DNA from 2 places in the Delftia sp. JD2 genome. Region 2 is predicted to be linked to the other one. Evidence: predicted binding sites of a transcription regulator. Region 2 holds the regulator's gene; the other holds the start of a gene.
The links. Region 2 encodes FNR, which switches genes on or off when oxygen is low (the NO sensors DNR and NnrR bind a similar motif). Its sites were predicted from a motif close to TTGATNNNNATCAA; they were not measured.

Region 1 (7,615 bases), on a different contig from region 2:
AGAGTTCCAGGCCCAGGAAGCACAGGCCGAACAGGCCGGTGATGGCCAGCCACAGCTGGGTGCCGCCCAGCTTGCCCTGCTGCTTTTGCAGCATGGCGAAGCCGAAGGTGATGGACGACAGCAGCAGGAAGGCCGTGTTCATCGCCACCAGGGGCAGGTCGAACAGCTGGGCGCCCGTGGGGCCTGCAGCGTAGTTGCGGCCCAGCACGCCATAGGTGGCGAACAGCGCTGCAAAGATCAGGCAGTCGCTCATCAGGTAGAGCCAGAAGCCCAGAGCGGTGCCGTTTTCGGGATGGGGCTCCTCGGCGAGGTGGTACTCGCGCGGGGCCAGGGCGGCAGCGCCGCCTGCGGTGTAACGGGTATCAGACATGACGTGCCAGCTGTTGTGTGCGCAGTTCTTCCGTGGCCGCGACTTCTGCGGCGGGGATGTAGTAGTCGCGCTTGTAGTTGAACGTGTGGATGATCGACGCCAGCACGGTGGCGGCGAACGACGCAATGGCCAGGGGCCACATGTGCCAGATCATCGCGAAGCCGAAGACCGTGGACAGCGCGGCGATCACGACGCCGGCGCCGGTGTTGGACGGCATGTGGACGGGCTTGAAGCCGGTCAGCGGACGCTGGTAGCCGTGCTTCTTCATGTCCCACCAGGCATCGATCTCATGCACCACGGGCGTGAAGGCGAAGTTGTACTGGGGAGGGGGCGAGGAGGTGGCCCACTCCAGCGTGCGGCCTTCCCATGGGTCGCCGGTCACGTCACGCAGCTGGTCGCGCTTGAAGTAGCTGACCACCAGCTGGATCAGGAAGCTGCCGATGCCCAGTGCCACCAGGCCGGCGCCCAGGGCGGCGATCACGAACCAGATCTGCAGCGAGGGGTCCTCGAAGTGGTTGGCACGGCGTGTCACGCCCATCAGGCCCAGCACGTACAGCGGTGTGAAGGCGACCCAGAAGCCGACCAGCCAGAACCAGAACGAGCACTTGCCCCAGAACTCGTCGAGCTTGTAGCCGAAGGCCTTGGGGAACCAGAAGTTGATGCCGGCGAACACGCCGAACACCACGCCGCCGATGATCACGTTGTGGAAGTGGGCGATCAGGAACAGGCTGTTGTGCAGCACGAAGTCGGCCGGGGGAACGGCCAGCAGCACGCCGGTCATGCCGCCGATGGCGAACGTGCACATGAAGCCCACGGTCCACAGCATCGGCACCGTGAAGCGGATGCGGCCGCGGTACATGGTGAACAGCCAGTTGAAGATCTTGGCGCCCGTCGGGATCGAGATGATCATCGTCGTGATGCCGAAGAAGGTGTTCACGCTGGCGCCGGAGCCCATGGTGAAGAAGTGGTGCAGCCAGACCAGGTAGGACAGGATGGTGATACACACCGTCGCGTACACCATGGAGGTGTAGCCGAACAGGCGCTTGCGGCTGAAGGTCGAGACGATCTCCGAGAAGATGCCGAAGCAGGGCAGGATCAGGATGTAGACCTCGGGGTGGCCCCAGATCCAGATCAGGTTCACGTACAGCATGGGGTTGCCGCCCAGCTCGTTCGTGAAGAAGTTCGTGCCGACATAGCGGTCCAGCGACATCAGCACCAGGGCTGCGGTCAGGATGGGGAACGAGGCCACGATCAGCGCGTTGGTGCACAGGGCGGTCCAGGTGAAGACGGGCATCTTCATCAGGTTCATGCCGGGTGCGCGCATCTTGATGATGGTCACGATCAGGTTGATGCCTGACAGCGTGGTGCCGACGCCGGCCACCTGCAATCCCCAGATGTAGTAGTCAAGCCCGACCCCGGGGTTCTGCGCCCCCAGGTTGGACAGTGCCAGCCAGCCGGAGGTGGAGAACTCGCCCAGGAACAGCGAGATCATCACCAGCACGGCGCCGCCCGTGGTCATCCAGAAGCTGAAGTTGTTCAGGAACGGGAAGGACACGTCGCGGGCGCCGATCTGCAGCGGCACCAGATAGTTCATCAGGCCGGTCACGAAGGGCATGGCCACGAAGAAGATCATGATCACGCCGTGGGCCGTGAAGATCTGGTCGTAGTGGTGCGGAGGCAGGTAGCCCAGGTTGTCGCCGAAGGCCATGGCCTGCTGCAGGCGCATCATCAGCGCGTCGGCAAAGCCGCGCAGCAGCATGACCAGACCGAGGATCATGTACATGATGCCGATCTTCTTGTGGTCGATGCTGCACAGCCAGTCGCGCCACAGCGGGCCCCACAGGCGGAACTTGGTGAGCAGGCCCAGTACGGCAAGGCCGCCGAGCACCACGGCGATGAAGGTCGCCAGCACGATGGGCTCATGCGCCATCGGGATGGAGTCCCAAGTGATGCGTCCCAGCAGCCAGTGGGCCTGTGCCGGGGAGGTATGTTCAGACATATCGAGTCTCTTAGGTCGTGATGGGAGCGGGCGGCGGTCTGGCCGTCGTCCGCGTCCGCTAACTGCTTATTGCTGCGCAGCGGCTGCGGAGCCGTCGCGCTGGTCCAGGAAGGCCACGACGCGGTCGGCGTTTTGCACCGTGCACACATCCTGGGGCAGGTTCATGCCCACGGCCTTGAGATAGGCTTCGCCGCCGGCAGCGTCGATGGCCATCATGTGATGCATGCACATCTTGCCTTCTTCGACACAGCGGTTGAGCACCTTGTCGTACAGGCCTTCGTCCACCGTGGCGAAGCGCTCGACCGGGTTGCGCTCGCTGGGCTTGACCAGGTTCAGGTAGGTATCGCGCGTCAGGGCCTTGCCTTCGGACTTGGCCTTGGCAACCCACTGATCGAACTCTTCGTTGCTCAGGCCATGGAACTTGAACGTCATGCCCGAGAAGCCGGCGCCGCTGTAGTGCGATGCCAGGCCGTGGAACACGCCGGGCTTGTTGATCACGGCGTTCAGCTCGGTCTGCATGCCGGGCATGGCATAGATCATGCCGGCCAGGTCAGGCACGTAGAAGGAGTTCATCGTCGAGGTGGCGGTCAGCTTGAAGTGGATGGGACGATCCACGGGAGCGGCCAGCTCGTTGACGGTGGCGATGCCTTTTTCAGGGATGAAGAACAGCCACTTCCAGTCCATGGCCACGACCTGCACCTCCAGCGGCTTGACATCGGTGCTCAGCGGCTTGGTGGCCGAGACGCGGTCCAGCGGACGGTAGGGGTCCAGCTTGTGGGTGCTGATCCAGGTGATGGCGCCCAGCGCGATGATGATCATCAGCGGCACGGACCAGATCACCAGCTCCAGCGTGGTGGAGTGGTGCCATTCGGGGTCGTAGTGGGCCTCGGTGTTCGACTGGCGGTATTTCCAGGCGAAAAGCAGCGTGAGGATGATCACCGGGATGATGATGATCAGCATCAGCAAGGTGGCCGTGACCACCAGGTTGCCTTGCTGCGCGGCGATGTCGCCGGCGGGGTTGAGCACGACGGCTTTGCTGCAGCCAGTGAGACTGGCTGTCAAAGCGGCCGCGGTGAGCCACGCAGGCCCACGGAGTTCCTTGATTTTTAGCATGCTAGGGGCGCAACAAGAGCGCGTTTACATAGAAACGCGGATTACAAGATCCGGGCAAATGTATTACGAAGTATAAATTTGTCCATTGGACATTTTGTCCAACGTCAAGGAGAACCCGGGAACTTTCTGCTACCTGGGCGGGTGCACGGCAGGCGCCTGGCGGTCCGGAGGCCGCATTTTCGCGTCGCGCGCAGCAGGACAAACACCGAGGCCGGTCGAGGTGGAAACCGCCTTGCGCCAGATCAAGCGAGGGCGTAGAACAGAGCTGTCAGTGAGACGAGACAAGGAGCATCCATCTATGAGCGGCCTCGACACAACTGCAAGCTTCCCCGGCGGAAGCTATGAGAGCAAAGAATCTCTGTCCCGCGCCGACACCCACGAAGATGTCACGCCCAACGAAATCGCCGTCGGCGTGATCATCGGGCGATCCTCGGAGTACTTCGACTTCTTCGTGTTCGGCATCGCCTGCGTGCTGGTCTTCCCGGCACTGCTGTTTCCCTACCTTTCCAAGCTCGACGGCACGCTGATGTCGTTCGCCATCTTCTCGCTGGCCTTCGTGGCCCGGCCGCTGGGCACGGCGCTGTCCATGGCCGTGCAGCGGCGCTGGGGGCGGGCGACCAAGCTGACGCTGGCGCTGTTTCTGCTGGGCGTGTGCACCGTGGGCATGGCCTTCCTGCCCAGCTACCAGCAGGCGGGGGTGAATGCCATCATCGTGCTGGCGCTGCTGCGCATAGGCCAGGGCATTGCGCTGGGCGGCTCGTGGGACGGCCTGCCGTCGCTGCTGGCCATGTCGGCGCCCAAGAACCGGCGCGGCTGGTATTCGATGATGGGCCAGTTGGGCGCGCCGCTGGGCTTCGTGCTCGCGGCAGGGCTGTTTGCCTTCATCTACGCCCATGTGGGAGCCGACGAGTTCCTCAGCTGGGGCTGGCGCTATCCCTTCTGCGTGGCCTTTGCCATCAACGTCGTGGCACTGTTCGCCCGGCTGCGCCTGGTCGTGGGCCAGTCCTACACCGAACTGCTGCAGCAGCGTGAGCTGGAGCCCATGGGCGTGCTGCCGCTGATGCGCGACGAGGGACGCAACGTGGTGATCGGCGCGTTTGCCGCCCTGGCCAGCTTTGCGCTGTTCCACCTGGTGACCATCTTCCCGCTGTCCTGGATCTCGCTGTACTCGGACCAGTCGGTGACCCATGTGCTCGGGGTGCAGATCGTGGGCGCCTTCTGTGCGGCTGCCGCCATCATGGTCTCGGGCTGGCTGGCCGACCGTGTGGGCCGGCGCAACACGCTGGGCACCATGGCCTGCCTGATCGGCATCTTCAGCTTCCTGGCGCCCTGGCTGCTGGGCAGCGGAACGATGGGGAACAACGTGTTCATCATCGTCGGCTTCATCCTGCTGGGCCTGTCCTATGGCCAGGCGGCCGGCACGGTGACGTCCAACTTCCCCTCGCGCTATCGCTACACGGGTGCCGCGTTGTCCTCGGACATGGCCTGGCTGGTGGGCGCGGCATTCGCTCCGCTGGTGGCCCTGGGCGTGTCCTCGCGCTTCGGACTGGTGGCGCTGGGGATCTATCTGCTGTCGGGTGCGCTGTGCACGCTGGCGGCACTGGGCATCAACCGCGCCATCGAGACGCGCGACTGAACGGGCGCAGCAAATCAAAGGCCGGCTCTGCCGGCCTTTTTCGTTGTGACTTCGCCTCAGGGGTTTTCACCGTAGCGCTGCTTGAAGTCGAATTCGAGCCTGTCGCAGTCCTGCACCGATTCAAACTGCTGCGTCTTGCGCTCGGCCTCTGGCCGCGCGGTTTCCTTGCGGCAGATCTTGATGGTTTCGCGCTCCACCCAGCGCGCCTCGCCTTCGGGCGTGGACAGCAACTGGCCAGCCAGCATGAGCACAGCGAAGAAGGCCACGGGCAGGCCGATGAGCCAGGGCACGATGCGGCTTTTTGGCGGCTTGGGCGGTTTGGTCGGACCGGATCCGTTGGCGCTGGCAGCGGGGGACGGTTCGCTGGAATGGGGCTCGGGTGTCTGTGGTTGCGCCATGGTGTGCTTGCTGTGGTTCCGGCTGGCGATTATCCAGGGCGCCCATCGCGCGCAGTCTGAGCGGGATCAGGGAACGGCGAGATCGCCTGTGCTAGCCATCTCCCCCATCTCCTGCACCAGCCATTTCTCCAGCGCAAGAATGTCGGCCCTGCGGCCCGGATGGGGCGCCACCCACCGCTGCAGTCGCCGCGGACCGGCCAGTGACCGGCTGGAGATCGTGCTCAAGGGCGGGCAGATGGGAGGAGAGGCCTTCTTTGGCCACGTGCGTGATGGAGGCTAGGCAGGGCTCGCTGCCGCAACCATGGGGCAAACCTATAATGCGCGTTGGTCCCGACGGGACACCCTCCCGCCAGGGACAGCGCCCCGCGTGCGCGCTCCGAACTCCTAGACACCATGAGCACACCCACTTTCACCGTTGCCGACATTCGCAAGAGCTTTCTGGACTTTTTCGCATCCAAGGGCCACACCATCGTGGAGTCGAGCCCCCTGGTGCCCGGCAACGATCCGACGCTGATGTTCACCAACTCGGGCATGGTCCAGTTCAAGGACGTGTTCCTGGGCACCGACAAGCGCCCCTACAAGCGCGCCACCTCGGTGCAGACCTGCCTGCGCGCAGGCGGCAAGCACAACGATCTGGAAAACGTGGGCTACACGGCCCGCCACCACACCTTCTTCGAGATGCTGGGCAACTGGTCCTTCGGCGACTACTTCAAGCGCGAGTCGCTCAAGTGGGCCTGGGAGCTGCTGACCGAGGTCTACAAGCTGCCCAAGGAACGCCTGCTGGCCACGGTCTACGCCGAGGACGACGAGGCCTATGACATCTGGACCAAGGAAATCGGCCTGCCGCCCGAGCGCGTGATCCGCATCGGCGACAACAAGGGCGGCCGCTACAAGAGCGACAACTTCTGGATGATGGCCGACACCGGCCCCTGCGGCCCCTGCTCGGAAATCTTCTACGACCACGGCGCGCATGTGGCCGGCGGCCCTCCGGGCAGCCCTGACGAAGACGGCGACCGCTTCATCGAAATCTGGAACAACGTGTTCATGCAGTTCGACATGGACGAGCAGGGCAACGTCAAGCCGCTGCCCGCGCCCTGCGTGGACACCGGCATGGGCCTGGAGCGCCTGGCCGCCATCCTGCAGCATGTGCACAGCAACTACGAGATCGACCTGTTCCAGGCGCTGATCAAGGCCGCTGCGCGCGAGACGCACATCGCCGACATCGAGACCCCCTCGCTCAAGGTGATCGCCGACCACATCCGCGCCACCGCCTTCCTGGTGGCCGACGGCGTGATTCCCTCCAACGAAGGCCGCGGCTACGTGCAGCGCCGCATCGTGCGCCGCGCCATCCGCCACGGCTACAAGCTGGGCCAGAAGACCCCGTTCTTCCACAAGCTGGTCAAGGACCTGGTGGCCGTGATGGGCGATGCCTATCCCAAGATCCGCGAGCAGGAAGCGCGCATCACCGAAGTGCTGCGGGTCGAGGAAGAGCGCTTCTTCGAGACCCTGGCCAACGGCATGGAAATCCTGGACGCTGCGCTGGCCGGTGGCGCCAAGGTGCTGCCCGGCGACGTGGCCTTCAAGCTGCACGACACCTATGGCTTCCCCCTGGACCTGACCAACGACGTCTGCCGCGAGCGCGGCCTGAGCGTGGACGAGGCGGGCTTCCAGACCGCCATGGAAGAGCAGAAGAACAAGGCCCGCGCAGCAGGCAAGTTCAAGATGGACCGCGCCCTGGAATACACGGGCGATGCCAATGCCTTCACGGGCTACCAGAAGCTGGCCGAGGCCGCCAAGGTGGTGGCACTGTATGCCGAAGGCAGCGCCGTGCAGGAACTCAAGGCCGGCCAGAGCGGCGTGGTCGTGCTCGACACCACGCCTTTCTACGCCGAGTCCGGCGGCCAGGTGGGCGACCAGGGTGTGATCAGCACTGCGGGCGCACGCTTCGCGGTCGAGGACACGCTCAAGATCAAGGCCGATGTGTTCGGCCACCACGGCGTGCTGGAGTCCGGCAGCCTCAAGGTGGGCGATGCCGTGCAGGCCGAGGTGGACACGCAGCTGCGTGCGGCCACCATGCGCAACCACTCGGTCACGCACAT
Region 2 (7,615 bases):
GGTCCTGGGCCGTTCGGTCAAGTAAAGGAGAGCGACATGGACATCACCACCATGCGCATCGTGGCCACGCTGGCCTCGCTGGCCTGCTTCATCGGCATCTGGTGGTGGGCGTTCGCCCGCCGCAACCAGGCCCGTTTCGACGAGGCCGCCCAGCTGCCGTTCGAGCAAGACTGAGTCCCTCCACCAGAACGAGAACTTCCCATGAGCGATTTCGTAAACAACTTCTGGTCGATCTATGTCACGGCGATCACGCTGGGCGGCATCATCGGCTGCCTGCTGCTGCTGTATCTCACCGCACGCAAGAAGGTGGTCCCCTCGGCCGACAACACCACGGGCCACGTCTGGGACGAGGACCTGCGCGAGCTGAACAACCCCATGCCCAAGTGGTGGATGTGGCTGTTCATCATCACCTCGGTGTTCGGCTTCGCCTACCTGGCGGCCTATCCGGGCCTGGGCTCGTTCGCGGGCAAGCTGGGCTGGACGCAGCTGGGCGCCTATGAAAACGAGATGGCCAAGGCCCGCGCGGACCTGGAGCCGCTGTACGCCAAGTTCACGAGCATGAGCACCGAAGACATGGCCAAGGATCCCCAGGCCATGGCCATCGGCGAGCGCCTGTTCATGAACAACTGCGCACAGTGCCACGGCTCGGATGCACGCGGCGGCAAGAGCTTCCCCAACCTGACCGATGGCGACTGGCTGCATGGCGGCACGCCCGAGAAGATCAGGGAAACCATCACGGGCGGCCGCATCGGCATCATGCCGCCCATGGCCGCTGCCGTCGGCACGCCCGACGATGTGCGCAACCTCTCGCACTATGTGCTGAGCCTGTCGGGCAGCCCGCACGACTCGCTCAAGGCTTCGCTGGGCAAGTCCAAGTTCACGGCCTGCGCTGCCTGCCACGGCATGGACGGCAAGGGCAACCAGGCCCTGGGCGCGCCCAACCTGACCGATGACATCTGGCTGCACGGCTGGGGCGAGGCCGCCATCACGGCCATGATCAACAACGGCAAGCACAACGAGATGCCTGCCCAGAAGGACAAGCTGACCGAGGCGCAGATCGCGGTGCTTGCTTCCTATGTCTGGGGCATGTCGCACAAAGACGGCGCAGTCCGTCAGTAAGCACAGGGGCGGCGCTGCGGCGCCGCCTTTTTGCGTTTTGAGTTTTCAGATATTTCAAAAAAACAAAGGAACCCACCATGAAGCCCGAGAGCGGGGATGACACCGGGAAGCCTCCCCGCAAAGTCATTCCGATCACGCCGGCCACGCCTGATCCGGGCGAGCTGGTGTCGATGTTCGAGTCGGAAAAGAAGGTCTACCCGCGCTCCATCAGCGGTGTCTTCGCACGCTGGCGATGGGCCCTGGTGTTTCTCACCCAACTGGTTTTCTACGGCCTGCCCTGGCTGGAGTGGGGCCAGCGCCAGATGGTGCTGTTCGACCTCGGAACGCGGCGCTTCTATCTCTTCGGGCTGGTGCTGTACCCGCAGGACTTCATCTACCTGGCGGGCCTGCTGATCATCTCGGCGCTGGCATTGTTCCTGTTCACGGCCGTGGCCGGGCGCCTGTGGTGCGGCTTCTCGTGCCCGCAGACGGTCTACACCGAGATCTTCATGTGGGTGGAGCGCAAGGTCGAAGGCGACCGCAGCGCGCGCATGCGGCTGGACAAGAACGGTTGGACCTTCGAGAAGGCCTGGAAGAAGTCGCTCAAGCAGTTGCTGTGGATCGCCATTGCGCTGTGGACCGGCTTCACCTTCGTGGGCTACTTCGTGCCCATCCGCGAGCTGGGCGGCGAGCTGCTGGCGCTGCAGGGCAGCTGGCAGATGTTCTGGGTGCTGTTCTACGGCTTTGCCACCTATGGCAACGCGGGCTACATGCGCGAGCAGGTCTGCAAGTACATGTGCCCCTATGCGCGCTTTCAGAGCGCCATGTTCGACCGGGACACCATGATCGTCAGCTACGACACGGGCCGGGGCGAGCCGCGTGCGCCGCGCACCAAGAAGGTGGACTACAAGGCCCAGGGCCTGGGCGACTGCATCGACTGCAAGATGTGCGTGCAGGTCTGCCCCGTGGGCATCGACATCCGCAACGGTCTGCAATACGAATGCATTGGCTGCGGCCTGTGCATAGACGCCTGCAATTCCATCATGGACAAGATGGAGTACCCGCGCGGCCTGATCCGCCTGACCACGCAGAACGCCATGGCCGGCCTGTGGCGGCGTGCCCAGGTGCTGCGCCGCATCTTCCGTCCGCGCGTGCTGATCTACTCGTCCGTGCTGATCGGCTTGAGCGTGGCCATGATCGTGAGCCTGGCGCTGCGCCAGTCGGTCAAGGTGGACGTGATCCGCGACCGCGCCTCGCTGTCGCGCATCGTGGCGGGCGGCAAGCTGGAGAATGTCTACCGCCTGCAGATCATGAATGCCACCGAGCAGGCCCAGCGCTACCGCATCAGCGCCCATGGCCTCGATGGGCTGGAGCTGGCGTCCGAGCAGGAAGTCGAGGTCGGCCCGGCCGAGACGCGCGGCATTGCGGCGCGCCTGCAGATTCCCTACGGTTCGGCCGAGCCGGGCTCGCACACCGTATTCTTCGATATCGATGCCGTGCATTCAGGCGCGGGACGCGCGTCCGAAAAGGCCGTCTTCCTGGTGCCCCGGTGATGTTCCTGGCAGGCGCGGCACGGTCCGCGCCTGCCGCCTGAAAGAAAGAGGTTTCCCATGTCTTCCAGTCCCGCAGTGTCCGCGCCCGCGCCCGCGCAGGCTCCCTCGCACCCCGACGCCGGCAAGCCCTGGTGGAAGTTCGGCCATGTCTGGCTGGTGGTGGCCGGCCCGGCGGCCGTGGTGGTCGCTGCCGTGATCACGGCCATCATCGCCATCAATGGCGCCGATCCCGTGATCGACCCCGACTACTACCGCAACGGCATCACGATCAACGAGCGTGCCGATGGCGTGCGCGAAGTGCCCAAGAGCATGGCGCCCGCCGTCACCGGCCGCAACCATGCGGCCACGCCCGCGCACGATCACCCCACGGACCGCTGATCGCCGTGCACTCCTGCAACAGGCCGCAGTCGTGGCCTTTTTGCATGGCGGATCGCATCTCCGGCATGCGCGACGGGTGAGGGTTTCCTACAGGCGTGCAGGGCGCTGCGGGGCTTGGCGCCATGCGTTGGCGCGGCGCACAATGAAGGCGACCCCTCGACAGCACAAGGAGATCGCTGATGTTGGCCCAACGCTGGATGTGGATTGCCTGGCCTGCCTTTCTGGCAGCCGCCGTGATGGAGATGCTGGTTTTTGCCTTTGTGGACCCGCTGGAGCTGCATTGGCTCGGCGACCTGGGCTGGTCGCGCCAGGGCATCTACACGCTGGCCTTCTTCGCCTTCTGGGGCGTGACCATGCTCTCCAGCCTGATGACCACCATGCTGGGCCGCTCGGCCCGCGATCTCAATGACGGCGTGGTCTCCGAGCCCGACCCGGATCTGGCCATGCAGGGGCTGGGGCGGGACTGAGCGAGAGCCCGCCGCAATGAACAAGGCCCGCTGTCGCGGGCCTTGTTCATTGGCGGATGAATGCTTGCCGCCCCTGCAGCCTCACTGGCACTGCTGGCTGTTGACGATGCGCTTGAGCGCCTCCGTGTCCAGGATGCGCAGATGGCGCTGGCGCACCTCGATGATGTTGTCGTCCGCGAACTTGGAGAAGGTGCGGCTCACCGTCTCCAGCTTCAGGCCCAGGTAGCTGCCGATTTCCTCGCGCGTCATGCGCAGCACCAGTTCCGACTTGGAAAAGCCCCGCGCATGCAGGCGCTGCACCAGGTTGAGCACGAAGGCGGCCAGGCGCTCCTCGGCGCGCATGCTGCCCAGCAGCAGCATCACGCCGTGCTCGCGCACGATCTCGCGGCTCATGACCTTGTGCACATGGTTTTGCAGGGCCGTGACCTCGCGCGACAGGTCTTCCAGCTTGTCGAAGGGCATGACGCAGACTTCGGCGTCTTCCAGTGCGACGGCATCGCAGGTGTGGTGGTCGTTGACGATGCCGTCCAGGCCGATGATCTCGCCGGCCATCTGAAAGCCTGTGACCTGGTCGCGTCCGTCCTCGGTGGCCACGCAGGTCTTGAAGAAGCCGGTGCGGATGGCGTACAGCGAGGTGAATGTCTCGCCGTTGCGAAACAGCAGGCCTCCGCGCTTGACCTTGCGGCGCGTGGCCACGATGTCGTCGATGCGCTGCATCTGCTCGGCATCCAGGCCCATGGGCATGCACAGTTCGCGCAGGTTGCAGTTGGAGCAGGAGGCTTTGATGGTCTGAAGGTTCATGGAGTGATAAACATCAGCGGCACACAGCGTGCCGGCGGTGACCTCGTGGATTGCGATGAGTTGGATCAAATTGTCGCAGCAGTCCCTCAAACAACTCTTGATGTGAGTCAAGGACATGACCGATGTGCTGCGGCACAGTCGAGGTATTAGAGGAAAAAACCCATGACCGCTGTCACCCCAGAGCTGCTGCGTCGCTTTGACGTACCGGGGCCCCGATACACCTCGTTCCCTACCGCCGACCGCTTTGTCGAGGCCTTTGGTGCAGAGGACTATATCCTGGCGCTGCAACAACGCAAATCGAGTACCGCAGCGCGTGCCATGCCTTTGTCGCTGTATGTGCACGTGCCCTTTTGCGAGTCGCTTTGCTACTACTGCGCCTGCAACAAGATCGTGACGCGCCACCACGATCGCGCCGCCGTCTACCTGGACTACCTGGCGCGCGAGATGGCCTTGCACACGGCCCATTGCGGCAAGGGCCAGACCGTCAGCCAGCTGCACCTGGGCGGCGGCACGCCCACCTTCTTCTCCGACGACGAGCTGCGCACGCTGATGGGCCTGTTGCGCGAGCATTTCAAGCTGGAGCCGGGTGGCGAGTACTCCATCGAGGTCGATCCGCGCACCGTCAGCGTCGAGCGCCTGGCCGTGCTCAAGGAGCTGGGCTTCAACCGCCTGAGCTTCGGTGTGCAGGACTTCGACGAGCAGGTGCAGATCGCCGTGCACCGCGTGCAGCCGGCAGAGCAGGTGTTCGAGCTGGTGGCGGCCGCGCGGCAGCTGGGCTTTGCCTCCATCAACGTGGACCTGATCTACGGCCTGCCCAAGCAGACGCCCGAATCCTTCGAGCGCACGCTGGCCCAGGTCAACGCGCTGCGGCCCGACCGCATCGCGCTCTATGCCTATGCCCACCTGCCCGAGCGCTTCAAGCCGCAGCGGCGCATTGCGGCCGAGGATCTGCCCCAGGGGGCCGACAAGCTGGCCATGCTGTCGCGTTCCATCGCCGCGTTCATGGACGGTGGCTATGTCTATGTGGGCATGGACCACTTCGCCCTTCCCGAGGACTCGCTGGCCGTGGCCAAGCGCCAGGGCCGGCTGCACCGCAATTTCCAGGGCTACAGCACTCAGCCCGACTGCGACCTGATTGCGCTGGGCGTGTCGGCCATCGGCAAGGTGGGCGCCAGCTACAGCCAGAACGCCAAGACGCTGGAGGAGTACTACGACGCCATCGACGCCAGCCACCTGCCCGTGGTGCGGGGCCTGGCGCTGTCGCGCGACGACCTGGTGCGCCGCGCCGTCATCATGGCCATCATGTGTCAGGGCGCCGTGCTGTTCGAGCCCATGGAGCAGGCCTGGCTGCTGGGCTTTCGCGAGTACTTCGCGCCCGAGATGGCGGCCCTGGAGGACCTGCAGGCCAAGGGCCTGGTGCAGATCAGCGACGAGGGCTTCCAGGTCACGCCCATGGGCTGGTACTTCGTGCGCGGCGTGGCCATGCTGTTTGACCGATATCTGCAGGCGGACAAGAACCGGGCGCGGTTTTCGAGGATCATCTAGGCCCCATGCTCTTGTCGCTGCTCTGGACCGCTTTGATCATGGGGCTCGTCGGCGGGCCCCATTGCCTTGCCATGTGCGCTGCGCCCTGCGGCGTGGTCACGGGCGGGGCGGGGCAGGGCGGCGGCTCGCAGGTGGTGGCCGTGCATGGATTGCAAAGCCGGCTGTGGCTGCGCACGGCGCTGTTCCACGGCGGCCGTCTGGCCGGCTATGCCAGCCTGGGCGCTGCCTCGGCCCTGGCCATGGAGAGCCTGTCCTGGCTCACCAGCCAGACCACGGCGCTGCAGCCGTTCTGGACACTGACCCATGTCGCCGTGATGGCCTGGGGCCTGGCCATGATGGTGCAGGCCCGCCAGCCCGCCTGGCTGGAGTCTGCTGGCCGCGCCGCCTGGCGGCGCGTGCAGCCCTGGGTGTCGGCGCCGGGCGGCACGCTGGCGGCAGGCTATGCCTGGGCGCTCATGCCTTGCGGACTGCTGTATTCGGCCGTGCTGGTCGCCGCGCTCAGCGGCGGCCCGTTGCAGGGCGCGCTGGCCATGGCGGCCTTTGGCGTGGGCAGCGGCCTGTGGCTGGTGGCCGGCCCCTGGCTGTGGCGGCTGGGCCGGCAGCGCCTGAACGGCCTGCGCGCCGAATGGGGCACGCGCCTGGCCGGCCTGATGCTGGTGGGCGTGGCCGTCTGGGCGCTGTGGATGGACCTGATCTACAAGCCCAGCCTCTGGTGCCGTTGAGCAACAGCTGAGGCCAGACTTGGCACCTGGGGTCGCGGATTGGCTGCGAGGCCCTCAGAACTGGAGATAATGCCCGAATCATCGGCTTACATATTGCCGATTCCTTCAGCCTCGGGGCCGTTGCCGCGCGTGAACCATTCCGTCCTCATCGATATCCGAGACCTCCGTCCGGGCATGTTTGTCCAGCTCGATGTTGGGTGGCTGAACCATCCCTTTCCGGTCAGCAGCTTCAAGATCACCTCCAGCGCACAGATCCAGACCCTGAAATCCCTGGGCCTGGAGGTGGTACGCTGTGTCCCGCACAAAAGCGACACCTGGCCCGCCGAGGTGCGCACCCCGCCGCCGCAGGAGCTGCCGCCCGTCGTGGTGGCCCCCGAGCCTGCACCCACCGAACCTGCGCCAGCACCGCTGCTGCTGTCCGTGCCCGACTGGCGCGGCCGGCTGGAGGACTGCAATGCGCGCTTTCAGAAGGTTGAGCGCGGCTATGTGGCCATAGAGACCACCATCGCCAGCGCGCCCGAGCAGGCGCGCATGCCCACCGAGGCCCTGGTCGATGGCTGCCTGGCCGAACTGGCGGGCCCGCAGGACGTGGCCATTCACCTGCTGTCCGATGGCGTGGGCAGCAGCCAGAGCGTGCATGCCGTCAACGTGACCGTGCTCAGCCTGCTGCTGGGCCGGGCCCTGGGCTTGCAGGAATCGCTGCTGCGCGACCTGGGTCTGGCGGCGCTGCTGCATGACGCGGGCAAGCCCGTGGCCGGTGTCGAAGGCATGCACGGCCTGGCGCTGGAGCCTTCCGTGCCCGACGCCCTGCGCGAGCGCTACGAGCGCCATGTGGGCGAATCCGTGGCCATTGCCATGCGCATGGGCCTGTCGGCCCAGGTCACCACGGCCATCGCCCAGCACCATGAATGGGCCGACGGCACGGGGTTCCCGCTGAGCCTGGTGGCCGAAGACATGGAACTCACGGGCCAGATCCTGGCCCTGGTCAACAGCTACGACCGCCTGTGCAATCCCGGCGATGCACAGACGCCGCATACGCCGCACGAGGCCC

Region 1: cyoA (ubiquinol oxidase subunit II) is a predicted target of FNR. The motif match lies at 3,577-3,590, and genes of this name have one in related genera.

What each region holds. Positions count from the first base shown of each region.
Region 1 covers NZ_LFJT01000020.1:14,938-22,552, forward strand. Annotated here, with positions in the region: gene cyoC (cytochrome o ubiquinol oxidase subunit III) at 1-370, opposite strand, end outside; gene cyoB (cytochrome o ubiquinol oxidase subunit I) at 363-2,369, opposite strand; gene cyoA (ubiquinol oxidase subunit II) at 2,436-3,482, opposite strand; gene ACM14_RS13030 (MFS transporter) at 3,781-5,118, shown strand; gene ACM14_RS13035 (hypothetical protein) at 5,175-5,516, opposite strand; gene alaS (alanine--tRNA ligase) at 5,910-7,615, shown strand, end outside.
Region 2 covers NZ_LFJT01000049.1:36,061-43,675, forward strand. Annotated here, with positions in the region: gene ccoO (cytochrome-c oxidase, cbb3-type subunit II) at 1-25, shown strand, start outside; gene ACM14_RS22460 (cbb3-type cytochrome c oxidase subunit 3) at 37-174, shown strand; gene ccoP (cytochrome-c oxidase, cbb3-type subunit III) at 202-1,119, shown strand; gene ccoG (cytochrome c oxidase accessory protein CcoG) at 1,197-2,651, shown strand; gene ACM14_RS22475 (FixH family protein) at 2,709-3,029, shown strand; gene ACM14_RS22480 (hypothetical protein) at 3,209-3,496, shown strand; gene fnr (fumarate/nitrate reduction transcriptional regulator Fnr) at 3,578-4,297, opposite strand; gene hemN (oxygen-independent coproporphyrinogen III oxidase) at 4,460-5,842, shown strand; gene ACM14_RS22495 (sulfite exporter TauE/SafE family protein) at 5,848-6,564, shown strand; gene ACM14_RS22500 (HD-GYP domain-containing protein) at 6,634-7,615, shown strand, end outside.